Regions from separate parts of the Yaniella soli genome, predicted to be linked through region 2. Evidence: riboswitches for the same ligand, from Rfam matches in the RefSeq annotation. Region 2 holds a riboswitch; the other holds the start of a gene.
What was found. A riboswitch is a leader RNA that binds a small molecule or an ion and turns the genes downstream of it on or off. The one in region 2 is predicted to bind S-adenosylmethionine.

Region 1: it holds a riboswitch for S-adenosylmethionine, as region 2 does, so the genes downstream of both, ACYVJT_RS04455 (ABC transporter ATP-binding protein) here and ACYVJT_RS08770 (acyl-CoA dehydrogenase family protein) in region 2, are expected to answer to the same signal.

The regions. Positions count from the first base shown of each region.
Region 1 covers NZ_BAAGSP010000006.1:440-5,754, forward strand. The annotation lists partial or broken gene ACYVJT_RS04435 (type III PLP-dependent enzyme domain-containing protein) at 1-456, opposite strand, end outside; gene ACYVJT_RS04440 (DUF4190 domain-containing protein) at 540-908, shown strand; gene ACYVJT_RS04445 (ABC transporter permease) at 914-1,768, opposite strand; gene ACYVJT_RS04450 (aliphatic sulfonate ABC transporter substrate-binding protein) at 1,771-2,754, opposite strand; gene ACYVJT_RS04455 (ABC transporter ATP-binding protein) at 2,757-3,551, opposite strand; SAM riboswitch class I at 3,561-3,651, opposite strand; gene ACYVJT_RS04460 (APC family permease) at 3,762-5,219, opposite strand.
Region 2 covers NZ_BAAGSP010000014.1:12,549-30,624, reverse strand. The annotation lists gene ACYVJT_RS08785 (dipeptide ABC transporter ATP-binding protein) at 1-1,364, shown strand, start outside; gene ACYVJT_RS08780 (acyl-CoA dehydrogenase family protein) at 1,361-2,632, shown strand; gene ACYVJT_RS08775 (LLM class flavin-dependent oxidoreductase) at 2,671-4,011, shown strand; gene ACYVJT_RS08770 (acyl-CoA dehydrogenase family protein) at 4,061-5,284, opposite strand; SAM riboswitch class I at 5,568-5,661, opposite strand; gene ACYVJT_RS08765 (DUF3151 domain-containing protein) at 5,985-6,383, opposite strand; gene ACYVJT_RS08760 (methionine ABC transporter ATP-binding protein) at 6,509-7,513, shown strand; gene ACYVJT_RS08755 (methionine ABC transporter permease) at 7,510-8,190, shown strand; gene ACYVJT_RS08750 (MetQ/NlpA family ABC transporter substrate-binding protein) at 8,235-9,134, shown strand; gene ACYVJT_RS08745 (MetQ/NlpA family ABC transporter substrate-binding protein) at 9,292-10,218, shown strand; gene ACYVJT_RS08740 (OBAP family protein) at 10,289-11,065, shown strand; gene ACYVJT_RS08735 (SDR family oxidoreductase) at 11,073-12,179, shown strand; gene ACYVJT_RS08730 (Abi family protein) at 12,642-13,517, shown strand; gene ACYVJT_RS08725 (hypothetical protein) at 13,554-13,742, opposite strand; gene ACYVJT_RS08720 (heme-binding beta-barrel domain-containing protein) at 13,798-14,340, shown strand; gene ACYVJT_RS08715 (YqfO family protein) at 14,337-14,672, opposite strand; gene fbaA (class II fructose-bisphosphate aldolase) at 14,672-15,694, opposite strand; gene ACYVJT_RS08705 (TrmH family RNA methyltransferase) at 15,734-16,375, opposite strand; gene ACYVJT_RS08700 (hypothetical protein) at 16,372-16,680, opposite strand; gene pyrE (orotate phosphoribosyltransferase) at 16,728-17,288, opposite strand; gene ACYVJT_RS08690 (hypothetical protein) at 17,411-18,010, shown strand.

The DNA of each region.
Region 1 (5,315 bases), on a different contig from region 2:
TGGGGTGATCCGCAGCCCGATGACCGGCAGGGCGAGTGCGCCATCGCCAATCTGATCGACCCGATCCAATTCTGTAAAGCTATCCACGCTGAAACTGATATCGGCTTCTACGAGTTGGCGCAGCATGGCGCGGGAATTGGCTGCTGCATTGTGCACTATTTCGTGAGGGAGGAAGCCGCAGCGACGGGAAATGACGAGCTGGCTGGCAGACGCTGCCTGAACGCCCAGCCCACGAACCCGAATATGCTCCAGCACGCCGGGCAGCGTCATCTGCTCGAGGGTGACCGTGTGTGCCACCCACTGCTCCGGATAGGCCTCAAACAGCTGTTCGATGAGCTGATCGAGGACGTTGAAATCTATCGCACCGAGTACCGGGGTGGTCTCGTTGAGGAGCGGAGCGAGTTCTTTAATGGCCGTGGTGCGTTGCGCTGTGATCTGTGTCGCTGAAACCGTCATGCCCTGATCTTACGATGCAGGGTAGGACGCGATAAAAATTGGGTGACTCGTCAGAAAACGTGCATTGCGGTTATTGTCGAGATATGACACAGAATTATGAACCTGGCTCAGAGCAGTACCCCAGTGGTCAAAGCGACCAGGGCTACGGCTGGCAACACCCACCCGGATACCCCGTGCCACCACAGAACCCCGAGGGGCAATCCGCTTCGACCACGTCGTTGGTGCTCGGCATTATCGGCCTGTTTACCTTCGGCATTATTTTGGGGCCGTTGGCGATCTATTTCGCGGTCAAAGCTGAACGCAATGGTGTCTCGGCGACCCCGGGCAAAGTCATCGGTTGGATTGTCACCATCTTGCACGGTCTTGGCATTCTCATCGGCATCATCGCGATGATTTTTGTCATCGCGGCGGCATCCTCGTCGTTATCGAATGCCGCGCTGCTGTTGTTGTGAACTTGTTAACTCCAGCGTGCGATGGCGCGTTTCTCGGCGAGACCCAAGAGGATGTCGGTGATTTTGCCGAGGACAGCCAACAATATGATGGCTAAGATGAGCCGATCGGTTCGTCCGTTATTTTGCGAGTCGGTCAATAAGAACCCGAGCCCCATTGATGAGGCGATGAGTTCGGCAGCGACCAAGAACAACCAGGCTTGTGCTAGTGCCAACCGGAGCCCAGAGAAAATGGATGGTACGACGGCGGGCAGTTGGATGGTCTTGAACAGGCGGATGCCTTTATATCCGAATGCGCGGCCGGCTTCGACCAGGTGTTGGTCCACGTGTTGTAGGCCCGCATAGAGCGTAGTGAAGACTGGGAAAAACGCGCCGATCGCGATGAGCGTGACCTTGGAATCTTCGCCAATCTGCATCCACAGAATGAGCAGCGGCACCCAGGCCAGTGAGGGCACGGCACGCAGCGCACCCAGGATGGGAGTCAGGAGTGCGTCGGCCCAGCGCGAGAGCCCTAGCACCGCACCGAAGATCATGCCGAGTACAGCACCGATGCCGAAACCAATCAGGACACGCTGGACCGAGATGCCGATATGCATCCACAGGTCGCCGCGCTCCAGGAGCCCCACCGTGGCGTCGATGACGGCGCTGGGGGACGGCAACTGAACCGGGGTAAACAGCTCTGCTGCAGTGACCGCCCACCAGGCGATGAATAGCGCGATGGGTACGAGGAACCCGATGACAGGTTTGACGCCTTTGCGGTCGAGAAAGCGTGTTTTCTTAGCGGTCGGCGCCGGGCTGGTGCCGGCCTGGTCGAGGTTGGGCTTGTGCTGACTGGTGACGTCTGTTTTTTCGATGGTGGTCATATTTACTCAGCACTCTCCGCATTTTCGGCGAACTCGGGACGCAATAGGGTCTCGAGTGCTTCATCCACATTTTCCTGGTTATCGACATCACCGGAGGTCACGAAGATCGAGGAGATATTCGACAGCACCTCGGTCTGGTCTTCACCTGGAACCGGGCTGATATCGAAACCGGAACGCTCGTTGATGACGATTTCGGCGACGTCCTCTTCAATTTCGCCTTCATCAGCGAGCAATTGGGCGGTTTCTGCTGGATTCTCCAGCGCCCATTCGCGTGCACGCTCATAGGTATCGACAACCGTTTGTGCCACTTCAGGCGATTCTTCGAGGAAGGACTCAGTGGCGTTCAAAAACGAGTAGGTATTCAAGTCCACGTTGCGATAGAGGAATTCGGTATCGTCCTCGGCGCCGGCCATGATCGGATCCAGACCAGCCCAGGCATCGACCGAACCGTTATTCAGCGCCGTGTAGCCATCTGCGTGCTGGACGTTTTGTACTTCGAGGTCATCGAGCTCGAGGCCAGCTTCTTCGACGGCTTGTACGAGGAAGAAGTACGGATCGGTTCCGCGAGTGGCCGCAACCGCGCGTCCTTGAAGATCCTCGACCGATTCGATGTCGGAGTCTTGCGGTACCACCAGGGCGGTCCATTCGACGTTGCCAACCACGCTGATGGTTTGGATCGGGGTGCCCGTCGAGCGGGCCAACAGTGCAGCGGAACCTGCGGTTGAGCCAACGTCGATGGCTTCTGCGCGCAGGTTCTCATTGGCGCGGTTCGAGCCGGCCGAGTATACCCATTCAACGTCGCCGTCGAGCTCTTCTTCTAACCAACCCTGATCTTTGATAATCAGTGACAGTGGGTTGTAGGTGGCGTAGTCGATGCTCAGGGTTTCGGCTGCGGTCTCGGCTTCGGCGTTTTCACCGGCACAGGAGGTCAATGCCAGTGCGCCAGACAGGATCGCTGCGGACAGAGTTTTACGTGACAAGGACATGGTTATACCTCCGAGGTTGCAAGTGTTTCGACGCCGAGGCCGGTCAGCAGTTGTTTCCGCAGCGAGACGAGCGCTGGGTCATGGCTAACACGTGGGCGTGGTACAGGTGGTGTGAAGATGTTGGCGATGGTTGCACCCTGGGTGTGGGGCGAGTCATCGAGCAGTACGATGCGGTCTGATAGCAGCAGTGCTTCGTCGACGTCGTGGGTGACCATGACGGTGGTCGTGCCGGTTTGTGCATGCACATCCAACAGCAATTGCTGCATTTTGATGCGGGTCAGCGCATCGAGGGCGCCAAACGGTTCGTCGAGCAGCAGGATTTCTGGGTCACGCGCCATGGCGCGAGCCAATGATGCACGCTGGGCCATACCGCCCGAAATTTTCCGAGGACGATGCTCGGCGGCATCGGTGAGGCCAACCAGCTCAAGTAGTTCAGCCACTCGCGCTCTACCCTCGGCCTTGGAGAGTCCGTCGGGCAAACCAATCGCGACGTTGTCTGCCACGGTGGCCCAGGGGAGGAGCCGAGGTTCCTGGAAACCCACCGCGCAGCGGGCGTCATATTCGTTGACTTCCGTGTTTTCGATCAGCACCTTGCCGGTGAAGCCGGTGTCGAGGCCACCGAGCGCGCGCAGCAGCGTGGATTTTCCAGAGCCAGAGGCCCCGATGATTGAGATGATCTCTGCGGCACCGATTTCGAGGTTCACTCCGGTCAAAATCTGGCGGGTTGAGCCATTGGTACCGAAAGCGCGACCAACATTTCGGCAGGCAACGGCAGGGGTTGATACTGAATGCGTCATCAAGGATTCACTCCATCGATCTCTTGGCATTAGCACCTGCCCCGCGGGGTGGTTGCTGCGACGTCAACGAGCCAAGTCTCTTAGTCGCTCTGGATGGTTACGAAGCACAAGCTTAGACGAACCTGCACGGAAAAGGGAAATGCACCCGTCATATGCTTAACGAAAAATGCCAGGGAGTCGCGTCCTCCCTGGCATCTTCGGATCGGTCGGTTATGCGCGGTCGGTTTTTGCCTGGCGCCGGTTTTCGACGATCGCCAGCACCTCGTCGCCTGCGTTTGGCCCGGGTTTTACACCGGTCGGTACACGGAAGAAGAACAGCGCGCCGATGCCCCACCAGATGGCGAAGATCAGCCACGGCTGCCAGTCAAGCGCCGAAGGCATGCCCGGTAGGTACACGCTGAACAGTGCACCGGTGAGCACAGTCGCGGTCCAGCCGATGAGTTCACCACCGCGGCCCTTGCCACCAATGCGCAGCGGGCGGTCCATGCCGGGATCGCGACGACGCAGCACGATAAAGATGACCGAGACCATGAAGTAGGCGATGATAATCGATGGTGCACCGGAATCGACCAGCCAGGTCAGCATGTTTTCGCCAAAGAAGGGCGCCAGCAAAGAGAGTCCACCGATGAAGTACAACGCGTTGGCCGGAGTCCGATATTTGGGGTGCAGCTGACCAAACCAGGCAGGCAACATCCCGGTGCGCGCCATCGAATAAACCAGCCGGGAAGCCCCCAGCATCAGCGAGTTCCACGAGGTCAAAATCCCCGCGATACCACCAGCAATGAGAATGTTTGCCATCAACTGGGAATTGAATAAGGAACCGAAGGCATCGGCGACCGCAATATCCGCTTGGGCAAGCTCATCTCCGCTCATCGCCGACGACGTCGTGACCACAACCATGATGTACCAAATGGTGGCCATCGCAACCGAGATAATCACGAGACGACCAATTTTACGAGCAGGGACGTTGACTTCTTCGGCAGACTGCGGGATCACATCGAAACCGATAAACAAGAACGGAATGGCGATGAGCACCGTGAAGAATCCTGCCGTCCCCGGAGTAAAGAACGGTTCCATATTGCCAGCATCACCGCGGGTGGCCGAGCCGAAAATCATCAAGATGCCGACGACGATCAAGAAGATCACGGTGAAGTTTTGCGCTATCGACGCCTGCTTGACGCCCCGCACGTTGAGCCACGTGATGACCAACGCGCCAGCTACGCCGATAAGCGCCCATGTTAGGTGGACGGTATCACCGGCAATGTCCCACATGGGCAGCGCATTGATCTCGGGAAAAATATAGGCGACCGTTCGCGGGAAGGCCACCGCTTCAAAGGCCACAATGGTGACGTAGCCGCCCACCAGCGCCCAGGAACCGATGAACGCAAACCGCGGGCCCAATCCTCGCAACACGTACTGGTGCACACCACCGGCAAGTGGCATGGCCGAGGTCAGTTCCGAATACACCAGCCCGACCACCGCCATAATCGCGCCACCCACCACTATGGCGGCGACTGCACCCATGGTGCCGGCCTCTTGAATCCAGCCACCGGTCAGGACAACCCAACCGAAACCGATCATCGCGCCGAACCCGAGGGCGAGCGCATCAATATTGGTCAGCGTCTTCGCCAGCTTTACCGGCTGCTGCCCCGACTCTTTCGATGACATGCTGTTACCTTTCTCATAAATTCACTTCCTCAGCCTAGGACAGCATTAGCGCTTATCAGCGTAATGTTGTGACATTGCAGCTGGCAATGTTGCTCA
Region 2 (18,076 bases):
CTATCGGTCGCGAAATCGACGACGCACTTCGCATTCATACAAACCTCTCCAAAGCCCAGCGCACCCAACGTGTCCTGCAGCTATTAACCGATGTCGGTATCCCCGAGCCCGAACAGCGCATACACCAACGATCCGGCGATCTCTCCGGTGGGCTACGCCAGCGCGCACTCATCGCGTCGGCAATCGCACTGGACCCACCCCTGCTGGTCGCCGATGAGCCAACGACCGCTCTGGATGCCACGGTGCAGCAACAGATCCTCGACTTATTGACGAACTATCAGCAGCACGGCACCGCACTATTGCTGATCAGCCATGACCTTGCCGTTGTTGGGCAGTTGGCGGATCGGATTGCCGTGATGCAAGCAGGCCACATAGTTGAGACGGGCCCCAGCGCCGAGGTGTTAGGCAACCCGCAGCACCCTTATACCCAACGGCTCATTGGAGCCGTCCCGACAGACCGACCCCGCGGATCCAGACTCGCCGAAGATGCGGTGACGATTTCGGAACGTCAATACGCCATGATCACGTCGCAACAACAAGCACAAACCGTATCCGCCGCTGACACGGAAGTCACCGAACCCTTGCTGGTCGGAACACAGCTGCGAAAGATCTACCACAACCCGGACCGCAGCACCCGTGTCGCCGTCGATGATGTCTCCTTCTCGCTGACGCGCGGCACCACCCTGGGCATTGTAGGAGAATCCGGCTCGGGCAAAAGTACCGTTGCCCGTTTGGTGTTGGGACTCACCAGACCCGACCACGGGTCAGTGCGATTCAACGGTCGCGAATGGAGCGCTCTTGCCGAACGCGAGCGCCGACCCGACCGACGACGCATCGCCGCCATTTATCAGGACCCGTTGGGCTCATTTGACCCCCAATGGACCGTCGAACAGATCCTGGCGGATGCGCTCATCGATGGTGGGAAGTTATCACGGGCCGACCGCAGCGACGAGCTCGTGCAGTTACTTGAAACCGTCGGGCTCGCAGCTGTCCACCTGCACCGTCGTCCCCAGAATCTGTCCGGTGGACAGCGCCAACGCATCGCCATTGCACGCGCGATAGCGTCCGGTCCCGAAATTATCGTGTGCGATGAACCGGTATCGGCCCTGGATGTATCGATTCAGGCTCAAGTCCTCGACCTTTTGGATGTACTGCAGCGTGAATTTGGTTTCAGCTACCTCTTCATTTCCCATGATCTGGGCGTCGTCCAACATGTCAGCGATGAAATCATCGTGATGCGGGAGGGCACCGTGGTGGAAGCCGGACGCGCCCACGAAGTCTTCAACAACCCGACACATCCCTATACCCGATCGCTATTAGCCTCAGCACCGCGATTGGCCACAACAACCGAAGGGCACCAGTGACCACAACATTTATACCCACCACAAGTTTTGCCGAGCTTACGGCCACGTTTCAACCCGTGTTTGATGAAATCGCCTCCGGTGCAATTGCACGAGAGACCAATCGTGCGCTGCCATATGACGCAATCCAGCGTCTGGCGCAATCAGGTTTCACATCGCTTCGGGTCCCCACTGAATATGGGGGTTTGGGCGCATCGCTTACAGACACCTTCTTGTTGCTGGCCCGCCTCGGGGAGGCGGATCCGAACCTCGTCCAGGCTCTGCGAGCGCACTTCACCACGGTGCAGCAATTGCGGGGAGCTGATCGCAGCCAGCAACAACGCTGGTTTCCCCGCATTGTGGCCGGAGAAATCTTCGGTAATGCCACCACAGAAAAAGGCAATAAACCAGGCACGAACTCAACCCGCCTGGAGCATCGGGACGGTCGGTGGTATCTCAATGGCACCAAATATTACAGCACTGGCAGTCTCTTCGCGGACTGGATCAAAGTAGCCGCTGATCTCGCTGACGGTACCTCGCGCAGGGTGACAGTCCATCGAGACGATCCCGGCGTGGAGCTCGTAGATGACTGGGACGGTTTTGGGCAGCGGCTGACTGCTTCCGGCACCACGCACTTATCGAGCGTGGCAGTCGATCCTTCCAACATCGAGCCACCCGGAAATGAGGAAGGCCCTGGCACTCTAACGTCCTTCGTACAACTTGTATTATTAGCTGCGCTCACCGGGATTGGCCGAGCTGTGCGACGCGATGCAGTTGAATACGTACGAGGCCGCAACAGAACATTTGCTCACGGGGTGGGTTCTAGCCCCCAGCGCGACCCGCTCATTCAAGAAGCAGTGGGCCGTATCTCCTCGCGTATTTTTGGCGTAGAGGCGGCATTCGCCGTCGCCATCAACTCGTTAGATGCCACCGTTGCCCGGGCCGAACAGCTTGATGGCCTCATCGAAGATACTGCGGAACTGGACACGGTCACCTCGGAAGCTCAAGTTGTCGTTGTTGAGCAAGTGCTGGCCGCCAGTACACAATTATTCGAAGTGGGTGGCGCCTCAGCAACTTCACAGTCCCGTGGGTTGGACCGACACTGGCGCAACGCCAGGGTGCTCGGTAGCCACAACCCGCTGACCTATCGTGCCCGTGAAATTGGTCAACAACGACTCACCGCAGATGCCGGGATCGCACCCGTGTACATCGGCGCCGCGCAGCCAACGGACGCTACCTTCTCTGAACCTTCCACTGACAACCCAACATCTACCCAGGAGAACCAACTGTGAGCACAGCCAAAACCCCACTACTTTATAACGCTTTTGTCATGAATACTGGATCCCATATCCAACACGGACAGTGGAGGCATCCAGAAGCCCGGCAGTCCGAATTCAACGACCTGAAATTTTGGTTAGAACTTGCACACACCCTCGAAGAAGGTCTGTTCGATGCGATGTTCTTCGCCGATGTATCTGGACTCTACGGACCAGCAGGCGGACAGTATGTAGATAATGCGCACGAAGGATTACAAATTCCGTCCAATGATCCGACGGTGCTGCTGGGTGCACTCACTGCAGTAACTCAGCACATAGGACTGGCTACCACGTCCAATGTGATGCAGAACCACCCTTTCAACTTTGCTCGGCAGCTCAGCACACTCGACCATATGTCGGCAGGACGCGTCGCGTGGAACATCGTCACTTCCACACAAGAAAATGCTGCACGGAATTACGGTTTAGATGCCCTGGTCGAACACGACGCACGGTACGACTGGGCCGATGAATACCTTGAGGTGGTCTACAAACTGTGGGAAGGCTCGTGGGACGAAGGAGCCCTCTTGCAAGACAAGGCTGGAAGTCGTTTTTCTGATCCGGCAAAGATCCACAAAATCTTCCATCACGGACCGCGGTACACAGTTGAGGGGCCCCATCTTCCGTCACCATCACCACAGCGTACACCGCTGCTCTTCCAGGCTGGCGGTTCGGAGCGCGGCATCCGGTTTGCAGCCCAACATGCTGAGTGCCAATTTATTGTCACCCCCAACCCAGCCGTGGCCAAGGACCATATTGATCGGACGCGCGCCAAAATCGCTGAGGCTGGTCGGAACCCGCACGACGTGAAATTCTTTCAGGGCCTGTCGTTAGTCATCGGCGATTCAGCATCAGATGTGAAAGCAAAAGAACAGGATTACCTGGAGTACGCGTCGGTGACTGGGTTTTTGACACACGCAGCATTGGGGATTCTGCCGGACGGATCCCGGTTGCCTGACGATACGCGTCTCATTGACATCCCAAATAATGGTGGTCAGGCCCATGTGGAATGGCTGCGTCGGGCCACTCCCCACCGTGAACCTACACTTGCTGATCTCGCAAACGGCCGCATCCGTCGAGGATACGTGGCCGGCACCCCAGAACACATCGCAGACCGACTCGAAGCGTGGCAGGAAGCGGGCGTAGACGGAATTAACCTCATCAATTGGCGGTTACCCGGCAGTTATGACGAATTCAATGAGAAACTGTTGCCGGTTCTGCAGCGTCGAGGCCTGGCCAAAACCGAGTACGCCGAAGGAACTCTACGAAAGAAGATCTTTGGTCATGACCGCCTCCCGGCGAATCACCCAGGAGCCCAATACCGCGGGGCTTTTGCTTCAGTGACCACTCCCGGCTAAATTTTGTGTGGTTTGGGCCTGACTGGTGGTGCCGGCCCTGGTGCAGCACCTAGCTTTGTTGGTGACCGCTACTCGTGGCAATAAATGGTGTTGGTTGTGCAGCGTTAACTTCCCAATCACCTAACATACGTGCTTTAAACACAGCAGGATCATGGGTCGCTAGGGTGCGGGCATTGCGCCAGTGCCGGTCCAGCTCCCAACTGGTCGAGGTAGCGGAAGCGCCGAGAGTGTCAAAAATTCGGGTACACACATCCAACACCAGTTTGGGCACCATCACACTGGCACGCTGAGCAAGCAGTCTTGCCTCATCTAATCTATCGGTATCGAGTTCACGGCCTATGGCCCGCACGAGTTCTTCGGTAGCCGCCAGTTGAGCTGACAACTCACCGATAATGCCCAGCATTTGGTTGTCGTTGCGAGGAATGCTTCCGGTGGAAGTGTTGAACACCCTGGTACGCCCGCGCATTTGAGCAACCCCGTCACGTAATGCTGCCCGGCCGATTCCTGCCAGCAAAGCAACCAGTGAAGCCTCATGAAATATGGGGACCCGGGTGTACCGTCCATCAATGTCCAACAGCGCTTCCACACCGGCATCGCGCATCTGCAGCGTTCCGGTTGCTGTCATTCGCTGACCGAAACCATCCCAGTCATCTTTTACCTGGATTCGAGGCTGACGCACCCGGACCACGACCAACCCCTCAGCCACATCGTCTAGAGACAGTCCAGCTGCACCGCTCCGTCGACGACGTCGCAATTGCGCTTCGGCCAGGCTCTTTTCTAATGTGGCACTTACGACCGTCCACGTTGAAGCCAAGGTACCGGTTGTGTAGAACTTGGCTCCGGTAATGCGTAACGTACCGGTATGATCTCGGGTGACTACGGTGTCCTGATCTTTCGTCGGCTCGTGATGGGAGGACAGCGCGGAGCCGCCCCAGTCACCATCCCCGATACGTTTCCACCACTGAGCTCGAACCGTCGAGTCTGGCACCAGCCGCAGATATTCAACAAATGCCAGATGGCTGCGCCATATGTGTGCCAGATTGGCATCCACGGCTGCTAGATCCATCAGCAACCTCAGGACCGTCTCATAATTTGCGCCATCACCACCTTCGTGTTCCGGGATACTGAGTGTTCCCAGCCCGTGGGCGCTGAGTTGACGCATGGGGATCAGTGGCAGATGGCGTCCGGTTTCTCTGGCACGTTCACCACGTGCAATATCAGCAAATAGTGGTGCGTATTGCTCTGCGAGCGCCTGATAATTCTTCGAAGTCATATTGTTCTACTCATTTCAGCGCGCTGGTGCCACTCGGAGTGTTTTTCTGACGCCGAATGCACCAGCCATTGATGACGGTATTGCGCCCAAGAACTTCATCTGCGGGTCGACGGGGCCTACCGCGGTACACGACGGGTTATTACGCGGCAGCTGTCCGATACTCAACCGGCATCTGGCCTGCGGCGATGTCCCGAGGCATCACAGCTTTCAACCCGCTGAGTATTTTTGTAACAGTAGCGTGTAAACCCGCATACACATAAGGTAACGACATCATGGGTTCTATCCTCCATCGGTCCTGGCGTGAGCACCCTTACCCGGTAATCGGAGGGTTGCTGCGGCATCATGGAGCCAGATCTCTCAGCCGCTCTGGATGGTTATGTGTTTTGGACTCTACCTGGTTAACCATTTCGAGCACCATGCGTGCTCTGTGGTCTGCTTCAAACCACGTAATGTTGTGCTAAACAAGTTGGGTTACACCGCTGTGCGTTCCGAAGATCGCAATATTGCTGCATTGCTTAGGTTCAGAATGATTTTCCCAGCTAGTACAGCGTATGGGAAAACCGTAGAGCCGTACCACGTTGCGCAGACGATGCGACCCTACGGTTTACCTGATCAGCTAGGTGTCTTGGCGAAAGGAAAGCCCTTGCTCGGCCAGTGCTTTACCTAAAATGCGGACGACCTTACGGCCATAACATCCCGCCTAATTCGCAGCCTCGATCTGCTCGGCTGCTGATGAATCCGAGTCATTGAGGAATTTCGTGATGCGATCGACCTCGTCGGTCTCACCAATCGCAGCGGCGGCACGACCCAGCGAGTAGAGAGCCCGCAAGAAACCGCGATTTGGGATGTGGTCCCACGGGATAGGGCCAGCGCCCTTCCACCCGGCACCGCGCAGTGAATCGAGGCCACGGTGATAACCCACGCGAGCATAGGCGTAGGACTCGAGCGTGCGGCCGTCGTCCCAGGCGTCTTCGGCTGCGAGCGCCCAGGCGAGTGAGGAATCCGGGAATCGCTGTGCGATCTCCTCGGGCAGGTCTCCCGCCTCGTAGCGAGCCTGTACTTCCGGTTCTTCCGGCAGCAGTGTTGGGTCCGGTTCCATCAGATTTTTACCGAGCAGTGACGACAAGAGTGTTTCCTTCCGAGAAGCCAAAATAGCAATGTCTAAGCCCTCTTAGTCTGCCAGTGTTTATACTGAGTCAACAACCAAATGTGGCAAAGGATCCCATGATTTCCGTTCGAGAGCTGACAAAGGTGTATCGGCAACCCGCCAGGGATGTCGTCGCCTTGGATAACATCAATTTGGACATCGACGACGGCGAGATTCACGGCATCATCGGCCGTTCGGGCGCGGGGAAGTCGACCCTCGTGCGCTGTCTGACGCTGCTGGATCGTCCAACCGAGGGCAAGGTGATTGTCGGGGACCAGGATCTCACCGGCGTCACCGATACCGAATTGCGCAACGCCCGTCGTCGCATCGGTATGGTGTTTCAGCACGCGAACCTGCTCTCATCACGAACCGTGGCCGACAATATCGCGATGCCTCTGGAAATCGTCAAAACTCATAAGGCCGAGCGTCGCGCCCGGGCCAAGGAGCTCATCGACCTCGTGGGATTGAGTGGACTGGAAGACACCTACCCGGCGCAGCTGTCGGGTGGGCAGCGCCAACGCGTGGGGATCGCGCGTGCACTCGCCGCGGATCCGGACGTCCTGCTGTGTGACGAGCCGACGTCTGCATTGGATCCGGCCACGACCAACGAGATTCTGACACTGATCCGTTCGGTCTCCAGCCGTCTGAATCTGACCGTTGTGGTGATTACTCACGAGATGTCGGTGGTCAAGACACTGTGCGATTCGGTCTCGCTGCTGGATGACGGCAAAATCTTGGAGTCGGGCAAACTCGCTGAGGTCGCCGGCAAGGTCAACTCCCGGTTGTCTCGCGCACTGCTGCCGTTGCCGACACATGAACTGGCTGCCGCAGATTTGGTGTTGGAAGTTGTGGGCAAACAAGATGCGGTCAACGTACCGATTGCTTCCCACATCGCCGAAGAAAATCCGGTGACCGTGCACATCACGGCCGCCAATGTTGAAACCCTGGGTGATACTCGGTTCGCTCACTATCTATTGGCCATCAGCTCGGCTGAGCAGATTAACATCACCGGCATTGAAGCCACGCTTGCACGTCACGGATACAGTGAGCGCGCTCGCGCAAAGGAAGGGGTGCAGGTATGAACTGGTTTGAAGAACTCCTGAACAACCGCGCCCTGGAAACAGCATTGCCCGAAGCGATTTGGGATACCGTGGTCATGGTCGGCATCTCCGGTGTCGCGACCGTGATCATCGGTGGGGTCATCGGCATTATTCTGCACATCACCCGTCCCGGCGGACTGGCCCCGATGCGCGTCACCTATGCGCTGCTGTCGTCGATCATCGTCAACATTACGCGTTCGATACCATATGCGATTTTGATGGTCGCACTGATCCCGTTCACCCAGTGGATAGTTGGCACCTCGATCGGTCCCATTGCGGCAACCGTGTCTTTGACCATTGCCACCGCTCCGTTCTTTGCACGCTTGGTCGAGACCTCGCTGCGTGAAGTGCCAACGGGAACCGTTGATGCCGCCCAGGTGATGGGCCTGTCGAACAGCCAGATTGTGACGAAAGTTTTCCTCCCGGAGGCACTTCCGGGTCTGATTGCTGCGATCACGAATACCATTGTGGTATTGATTGGGTATTCGGCTATGGCAGGGCTCATCGGCGGTGGCGGTCTCGGCCGTCTGGCCTATAACTACGGGTATCAGCGCTATGATCCTCAAATTATGGTCGTCACCATCGTGGTCATCGTCATCGGGGTCCAACTGATCCAGTGGATCGGCGACAAGATTGTCGAAGTGGTCGATCACCGCTGAGCCGGTCCAGCAATAGCCTTACAGAAAACTACACAGGAGCATTTATGTTTAACTCATCCTCACGCCGGCCACGCGCGTTGGCCTTGACCGGTCTGGCTGCCGCCTCCGCACTGGTTCTTGCCGCTTGCGGTGGCTCGGACGACAACGCCGAAGGGCCAACCGCCAACGACGATGGCGTCACTACGCTGTCAGTCGGCGCAAGCCCGGTCCCCCACGCTGAGATTCTCGACTTCGTGTCCCAAGAACTGGCCGCTGATGCCGGACTGGAAATTGAAGTGGTCGAGTTTGATGACTTCCAGCTGCCAAACCGTCAGATGGACGAAGGTACCCTGGATGCCAACTACTTCCAGCACGTGCCCTTCTTAGAACAGCAGATCGAAGATCACGGCTACGAAATCTCACACGGCGAGGGCGTGCACATCGAGCCGTACGCGATGTTTACCAGTCAGCACGACTCCGCCGACGACATCACCGAAGGCGCCACCATTGGTATTACCTCGGATGCCGGCAACCAGCCACGCGCGCTGATGCTGCTCGAAGAAGCGGGACTACTCGAGGACATCGATGGTGAATCGGCCGCGCTGACGCTGACCGAAGAACAGAATCCAATGGGCTTGGAGTTCGAGGAGAACCCACCCGAGATCCTTGCCCAGGTTGTTGATGACCCATCCATCGATGCCGCCATCATCAATGGCAACTACTTCCTCCAAGCCGGACTCAACGTTGATGACGCGATTGTAGTTGAGGAAGCCGAAGACTCCCCGTATGCCAACGTGCTGGCGTGGAATTCCTCGGCTGACGACAATGAGGCCATCCAGCAGCTCGATGAACTGCTGCACTCCGAAGAGGTAGCCACCTACATCGAAGAAAACTGGCCCGAAGGCGAGATCATCCCCGCCGGTCAGTCAGGCGCGACCGACGGCGATGACGCTGATCAACAGTAGCCAAGGGCTCGTATAACTCAGCGCCGCGTGGCATTCACCTGAAATTGGTGGGTGCCACGCAGCTGTTTAACCATTTCAAATTGGCTCATCCGATCTTAACGTTGGCCTATACATCTACAGTTGCCGAAGGTTACCGAAGACCGTATCAGGAGCTCATATGGTTACCACATCCCGTAGGTTAAACCGTCGGATCATGCTCGGCATGACCGCGATCTTCACGTCATTACTCTTGACTGCATGCGGCGCCAGCGAGCAAAGTACTACGACGCCTTCCGCCTCCCCTTCACCGTCTTCGAGCGACGCAAACCTCACCACCTTGACCGTCGGGGCGAAACCCCAACCACACAGTGACATCCTCGAATTTCTAGCTGATGATCTGACCCGCGACGAGGGCTTGCAACTCGAAATTGTTGAAATGACCGATCATCAGATAGCGAATAGCCGTCTTGCTGCAGGTGAATTGGATGCAAATTTCGTACAACACATCCCAGCACTCAACGAGGACGTCAACGCAAACGGTTACAGTTTTTCCTATGGCGCAGGTGTCCATATTGCTCCCTACGCGCTGTTTTCGAGTCGGTATGACCGCATCGAGGCCCTCCCCGAGGGCTCGACCATCGGGATAACCTCGGTGGCAGCGGATCAGTACCGTGCTCTACGATTGCTCGAGGCGCACAGGCTACTATCTGACATTGAGAGGGATACAAAGCCAGCAGAGCTCTCGGATCAGCAGAACCCATCGGGTCTACAATTCAAAGAATACGATACGGATGCGCTTGATCAGCAGCTCGAGGATAACGCCACCGACGCTGTGATCATCCACGCCCGACATTTTGACCAGGCAGAACTCAACATCGAAGACGCCCTGTTGGTCGAAGGAGTGAACCTCTCACCACATTCCAGCATTCTGGTCTGGAATAGTTCAAACGAACACCACGAAGCCATCCAGCGGCTCGATGAACTACTACACTCCGACGAGGTAGCCACCTACATCGAAGAAAACTGGCCAGAAGGCGAGATCATCCCTGCCGGCCAGTCAGACGCGCCCGAAGGCGATGACACTGAACAATCCGACAGCGAGTAATCACTCCAGCGACGATCCGTGATGTTGATGAGCTGTTTTCGCCGGTGTGCTCAGTACGTAGAGTTGCGCCATGGGACACAATTATCTGAAAAGTATCGGTGTTGGAGTTGCTGCTGGTGCGGCGACCGCAGCGGGCATTATTGCTGGGCGCAAAGTAGCAACCACCGCCAAGATCAGTCAGGGACACCCAGCGAAACATCGGATGCTGGACGTCAGTTCTAATCTGCTGCAACCCAAATATCCACTCGATGCCATGAGCACGTATCTCAACGGCTTCCACTTCTACGCCGACGATATGGGCCGGCAAGTCGAAGCCACACACTTTTGCATTCACCTGCGTCATGACCTGCACCAGTGCGTGATCTTCGACAGCAACGAGCCCGACGCACGGCTGATTGGAATCGAATACATCATCAGTCAAGAGCGCTTTCGTGATCTCCCCGAGGACGAAAAACGTCTGTGGCACAGTCACCACTACGAGGTAAAGTCTGGCGCCCTCGTGGCACCGGGCGTACCGGAGCTTGCCGAACACTCGTATTTCGAAGACCTCGTGACGACGTACGGCAAGACATTCCACACGTGGCAATACGACAAAGAAGACTTCCCGTACGGCATCCCGCAGCTGATGATGGGCTTCACCGATGACGGCCAAGCCGACGAAGAGCTCTTCCAGACACGCGATCGTAGGCTCGGCATTTCGACGTCAGACAAGCGCAACAACAGAGCCGACATACCCAACCCCGCGGTGCTGGCCGGTGCCAACGCTTGGGAAACCGGACAGTCGGTACAAATGCGAATAGAACAGGTAGAATTCACACGCCCATCAGCCCGACAAGGAGGCAATTAACTTGTCGATGAAGAAACTCAAAGGCGCAACCGTCGTGATCACCGGTGCATCCAGTGGCATCGGCCGTGCGACCGCGCTACGATTCGCGAAAGCTGGAAGCAATGTCGTGCTAGCCGCCCGCGGCAGAACAGCACTCGAAGAAGCCGCCAAAGAAGTTCGACAACACAAGGTGCGCGCCCTCGCGGTACCCACAGATATTTCCGACGAAATTTCTGTCAACACGCTTGCACGCCAGGCTGTAGAGCAATTCGGTGGCATTGATGTCTGGGTCAATAACGCATCAGTCACCTTATTCGGTGCGGTGGATACGGTCCCCACGAAGGATATCCGACAAGTACTCGACACGAATGTGATGGGGTATGTGCATGGCAGCCGTGCGGCACTGGGAACCATGCGAAAACAAAAACGCGGGGTGTTGATCAACGTGTCGTCGGCGGTTGCCAATGTGCCACAGCCGTACACCGCCGCCTATTCGATGTCGAAGGCGGCAACCAGCTCGTTGTCCGTGAGCCTTCGTTCAGAATTGTGGCTCGATGGCTTGAAAAATATTCACGTGGTGAACGTCATTCCGCCAAGCGTTGATACCCCGCTGTTTGGTCGTGCGGCGAATTACAGCGGGCGCAAAGCTCGCGCTATGCCTCCGGTGTACCCACCGGAACGCATCGCCAAAGCCATGGTGAAAGCCGCGACTAAACCCGAACCCGAAGTGCCCGTAGGCCCCGGTGCGGCGCTCATCGTCAAACAACACCGAGCTGCACCACAGAAGACCGAGCGGATGATGGCCATTCAAACGGATAAATCCCACCTGTCGCGGAAAGAAGCCGCCACTCCATCGTCCGGAAACCTGTATGAATCACTGACAGCCGATACCGATACCGTGCACGGTGGTTGGAACGGCAAGCGCCGGTCGGCACGACGCAAGATCATCGGCGTCGGTTTGATCATGGGGACCGCCGGAGCCGGTGTTGCCGGCGTTGCTGTCGCGAATAAGCTACGGCCTCGTCTACCTGGCGAAAAGGCAGTTAAAACTGTTGGGAAGAAGGCGGTGAAAGCCGCAGCAAAGGGTGGCGCCGGCGCTGCAGGTCTCGCAGCGAAACGTGTAGCGGGGAAATGACCTAAATTCGCTCAGTGCTTGTCGCTCCCAGGACATGTCCAGGAGTATGGTGCGGGCACGAAACAGTGCCCCAGAAACAGTCTTTCCACCTATCGCGACGAAACGATCTTCGACGCGTGGAGCCTCATTGAAGCGATACAGAGGAATTTTTACCGCTCCACCGGGGCCACTGCGATTGAGAAACGATTCCCCCAAGTACAATGATTACCGCTCGTACTTCAATACTACTTGGGCCTAGTGGGCAGGCCACGAAAAAGTAAGGTTCACCCTGCTCACGAGCACGTATCGACGGTTTGAGTTATGCTGCGAGATTGATATCGCAACAGAGCAGCTTGAATGATTTACCGGGTGCGCGCGCTGTGTTATTCTGAAGTTAATCGACCCCCTCCCAAGCCTCTTACAAAAGCTCAAATGGGAGGGGCCTCTTTTCTTTCCGGGGTATCTGTGAAGCCAAGTCTCTCTGTGGAAGAGCAAATACAGCTCCTAAAGAACCGTGGTCTCGTGATCGAAGATCACGCGGAGTGCCAGACCTTTCTTACTGCCACGAACTATTATCGTTTTTCAGGGTATATGCGTTACTTCCAGCGCGCTCCTCATCTAGGCGATAACTCATTCCACCCAGGCACCACATTCTCGAATATCCGCGATATCTACGACGCGGACGAAGCGTTACGAATGGCATTAATAGTGCCACTGACACAAGTGGAACTCTTATTGCGCACTCATGTAGCCCGCGTTATTGCCCACGAATATGGCCCGTATGGACGCTATCTTCGGCAGGACTTCTACACCGATATAGAAGACCGTGAGACCACTGTCGAAGCATGCTTGCGCGACATCGACCGCAGTAGAGAGCGCCACATCCTGCGCTATAAAGGCGATGTCGATCGCAGCATTGACTACAGCCGGTTACCAGTCTGGTCAGCGGTCGAAGCATGGTCCTTCGGGACGCTCTCTAAAGCGATCGAACGCGGAGCAAGTGGAACACTCGCAGGTGCCGTCGCCGAAAGTATTGGCGCTGCAAAAGGTGGGTTCCCATATCGAATAAGAGCGTTGGTATATCTACGTAATAGGTGCGCTCATCATAATCGACTCTGGCATCATTCCGCTCTCGACGCCGGCCCTACACCGAACAACGTACGTAAGAAGGTAAAACGTCTGGCGGGACAGTTCCATCAGCGGTCTGTTCTCGATATCATCGCTTCGCTCGATGATATCTCGCGGCGTAGTCGAGTTTCTGAACCTCTCCTACCGACCCTGGTACAACAACACTCTCGAGCATCTGCTTTCTGGCACGGGCTCGCGCAGCCTCAAAGCCCCCTCGATAACCAAAACTGAGCTCTATACCGATAAATCAGTCCCGATGCTCGTCTGTTATCCACGGCGGTACAACTGCGCTTCGAGATCCTCAATGCGGCGCCTGAGGGAGTCAATGTCGCGTTGCCACTCTTCATCACGGTCAGCGTATTTCGACATATTTGAGCTTTTGCCGAAGATCATCACCATGCCCCACACGATGATGGCGACGATCGCGATCCATGCGAACCAAGGGATCATTTCCATGACGAGTTCCTCTCGGGAGTGTAACGGGTGTTGCACAGTATACTTCGCGGGATCAATGGCAACCACCGAACTGTATGCAACACCGTCGTCGGTGGCGTTTAATGGGGCCATGACTATGCATGAGCTTGTAGCACCATACGAATTTCTGATCGGTACTTGGGAGGGCCACGGTCACGGCCAGTATCCGACCTTGGATGACTTCCATTACCGGGAAACCATTACGTTTACCGCGACCGAGGGCAAACCGTTTTTGCGCTACGAACAGCGAACAGCCAACTCTGACGGCGTGGCCATGCACACCGAAGTTGGCTATCTGCGGCCACAAGAAAGTGGCCATATGGAGTTTGTGTTGGCTCAGCCTACGGGCCAAACCGAACTGTTAGAAGGCACTGCCACCGCCAATGATGACGGGAGCCTGACGATGGTGTTGGGCTATTCGGAGGTGCGCAATACCACCACCGCAAAGCTGGTCGAGCACACCATGCGTCACTATGTTTTCGACACCCACCGGACCTCGGTGTACACCGAATACGATATGGCGGCAATGGGCGAAGAAATGCAACAGCATCTGAGCAGTGAACTGTACAAAACCGTTTAGAGGTCTTCGACCATCCACACTTCAGTGACGAAGTAGGCGGTCTCTTCATACGGGTGGGCAGCGATGGCGGCTTCGACCACGCTGCGAGCAATCTCGCGAGGAGCCAGTACCTCAATTTTGTGTTCGGGCACATCGGATGGCACGCCGACAGCTCCCATGCGCGGCTGGGAGCCCTGCATGGGGGTGAACCGTCCAACACCGGTCGTGGACCATGATGCCCCGCGGTAATTGCCGAGTTGTCCGGCACCAGCGGTCTCCAGTGCGTTGCGCACGTCCTCGGCATTACCCATTGGCACGTAGATGCTGATCTGCACCCATTTGGAGTCAGCCATTATTTCAACGACTTTCCAGCGGAGCCAAGGTTCTGGCAGGCCTCAACTACACGAGCGGCCATGTTGGCTTCGGCGGCCTTACCCCACGCGCGTGGATCGTACTGCGACTTATCGCCGACGTTGCCGTCAATCTTCAGCACACCGTCATAGTTTTCAAACATATGGGTGGCCACCGGACGGGTGAACGAGTACTGGGTATCGGTATCGACGTTCATCTTGATCACGCCGTATGACACCGCATCGGCAATATCTTGTTCCGATGAGCCGGACCCACCGTGGAAGACCAGGTCAAACGGGCGATCCTGACCGAGTTCCGCACCTACAGCATCCTGAATCTCTTTGAGCAGTTCCGGACGCAGTTGCACACCACCTGGTTTGTAGACGCCGTGGACGTTACCGAAGGTGAGCGCGGTAATGTAGCGGCCATTTTCGCCGGTACCCAGCGCCTTGACGGTCGCCAGACCATCGTCGACGGTCGAGTACAGTTTGTCATCAATCTCTGCGGCGTAGCCGTCTTCTTCACCGCCGACGACACCGACCTCGATCTCCAAGATCTGCTTATTGAAGGCCGTACGTTCAAGGAGCTGCTCGGCGATGCGCAGGTTCTCAGGCACGGTTTCAGCCGAACCATCCCACATGTGCGACTGGAAGATCGGATCGCGCCCGGCTTTGACCTCGGCTGCCGACGCATCCATGAGCGGGATAACCCAGTCCTCAAGTTTGTCGCGCATCGCGTGGTCGGTGTGGATGGCAATGCGCACACCGTAATTTTTGGCCACTTCACGGGCGAATGCGGCAAACGCCAGCGACCCGGTGACCATGTCGTTAATATTGGAGCCGGAGAAGTATTTTGCCCCACCGTTGGAAACTTGAATAATGCCGTCGGATTCGGCTTCTGCGAATCCACGCAGCGCTGCGTTGAGTGTCTGTGAACTGGTCACGTTGATCGCAGGGTACGCGTACCCGCCGGTCTTGGCGGCGTCGATCATCTCGGCGTATTGATCTGGGGTGGCAAATGCCATGAAAGCTCCTTGGATATGAAACTTAGAACTGTGGTTAGTCTAGCGAACGGAACCGCCGTGTTGTCGGACCCAGGCGTGCATGGCAATACCGGCCGCGCTGCCCGCGTTGATCGAGCGTGTTGAACCGTACTGGGCAATCGACAACGTGGCTTGAGCATCCGCATGGATTGCTTCCGACAACCCCGGGCCTTCTTGCCCAAAGACCATGACGCAAGCCTGCGGGAAGTCGAACGTCTCGATCGGCACAGAGTCTTCGAACAGATCCACGCCGAGCACGGGCAGCGATTCTGCGTCGGCCCAGGCGAGGAATGCTTCGACGGTTGGGTGGTGGTGCACGTGCATGTATTTATCGGTCACCATCGCCCCGCGTCGATTCCAGCGACGCCTGCCGATGATGTGTACGCCGGCCACGTTGAATGCGTTTGCGGTGCGGACGACGGTGCCGATGTTGAAGTCGTGTTGCCAGTTTTCGATGGCGATGTGCAGCGGATGCCTGCGGGTATCGAGGTCCGCGACGATCGCATCGACCGTCCAGTACCGGTAGTGGTCGGCTACGTTGCGACGGTCACCTTCGGCAAGTAATTCAGGATCCCACTGCTCCCCTTCGGGCCAAGGGCCTTCCCAGGGCCCGACGCCGACTTCGCGATCTTCCCAACCGGTCTCGCGGTGCTCTGTTGTCACTGTTTGTCGTTGAGTGCCCAGGCGGCACCGGCAGCTGCGGCCGTGCAGGCGAGCACGGATGGCCAAGAGCCAAGCTTTTTGGCCAGCGGATGGGATGCCCCAAAGGCACCAAGGTAGACGGTCGACAACAGTGCGGTGGTCCCGGGACCGGAGGCGCGGTGCCAGCGGCGTCCTGCGGCAATACCGGCTGCACCCAGTACGATGCCGCCCAGGGCACGAACTTTGGTGACACGGGCGGCAACATATCCACCGATCATGCCGGTGACGACGAGGCCTGCTGTTGGTTCGGGTTTCGTTGTGGCCACAAGGGTCCTTTCATTGAGAGACGCTCGGTCTTGCGAGAACCTGAGTTTTAGTCGAGTCCGAGCTCGTTTTTTGAGAATGCGTAGAGATACGGCACACCGGCCTCTTGCGCGACGTGTTCTGCCGCGCCGGTGTCACGGTCGACAATCACGGCGACGGCTTGAATGTCCCCGCCCGCATTGCGCACACCGTCCACGGCGGTCAGCGCGGAGCCGCCCGTCGTCGAGGTATCTTCCAGGATGACGACTTTGCGACCGTCCACGCCGGGACCTTCGACCTGGCGTGACATGCCGTGTTCCTTCTGGGTTTTGCGCACCACAAAGGCATCGATCGCCCGGTCACCGGCAGCATGCATCACCGCGGTGCCGACGGGATCAGCACCCATGGTCAGTCCACCGGCGGCTTCGAACTCGATACCCGCCTCATCTAACAGGCCCAGCATGACCCGTCCTACTAATGGCGCGGCTTCGTGATGCAGGGTGATGCGGCGCAGGTCAATGTAATAGTCGGCTTCCTTCCCGGAAGACAACGTGACGTTTCCATGCACGACGGCAAGTTCGCGAATCAGTTCAGCGAGCCGGGCACGGTCGGCTTTGAGATCATGGGTCATGGACTCCATCTTACGTTGCCGAAACCGTCGTTGAACGATGGTTGCATTCGCTCAACACTCAAGGACGCTCGGGTACAGTACGGAATAGCAGTTTTATACGACATTCACGAAAAGGAACCTTCATGTCGATCAAATCTTTGGGCAAAATCGCAGCCGTTGCCGCAGCCGCAGGTCTCACGTTGACCGCATGTGCTGATGACAGTGTCAGCCAGTCTCGTGACCAGGAAGAAACCTGTGGTTTCATCATGGGCGCTGAGACCAAAGCGAATGAAGGAATCCAGAGCAGCATGATGAACGTACAACAGGGTGATGACGCCGATGGTCGCACCACCCAGGCTCTCGAATCAGCCGCGCTCGACATCCGGAACTACTCATATAATGTTTCCGATGATCAGCAGAACCCCGATACCGGTGAAGAGATCCCACTGCGCACCGCACTGCAGGTACACGCAGCCTACTTTGACGAGATGGCCTCGCTGATGGACGGCGGCGTGGAAGCCATGCAGGGCTTTGATCCAAATAGCTTCGAAGCCGAAGGCACCTCCCTGACCTCGGCGCTGGAGACCATCAACGGCTACTGCGCCTCCTATGCTCAGCAGCAGATGCAGGGTCAGACGCCACAGGGGCAAATGCCGCAACAACAGATGCCACAGCAGGGCATGCCAGAAGAAGCACCCGAAAGTGAAGAGGCTCCTGCACCTGAAGAAGAGGGTGCAGAGTAATTCGACGCCTGCTGGCACCCATCATCGGTGGGTTATTCCTCGTCGGCTGCGGTGATGCTGCAGCCG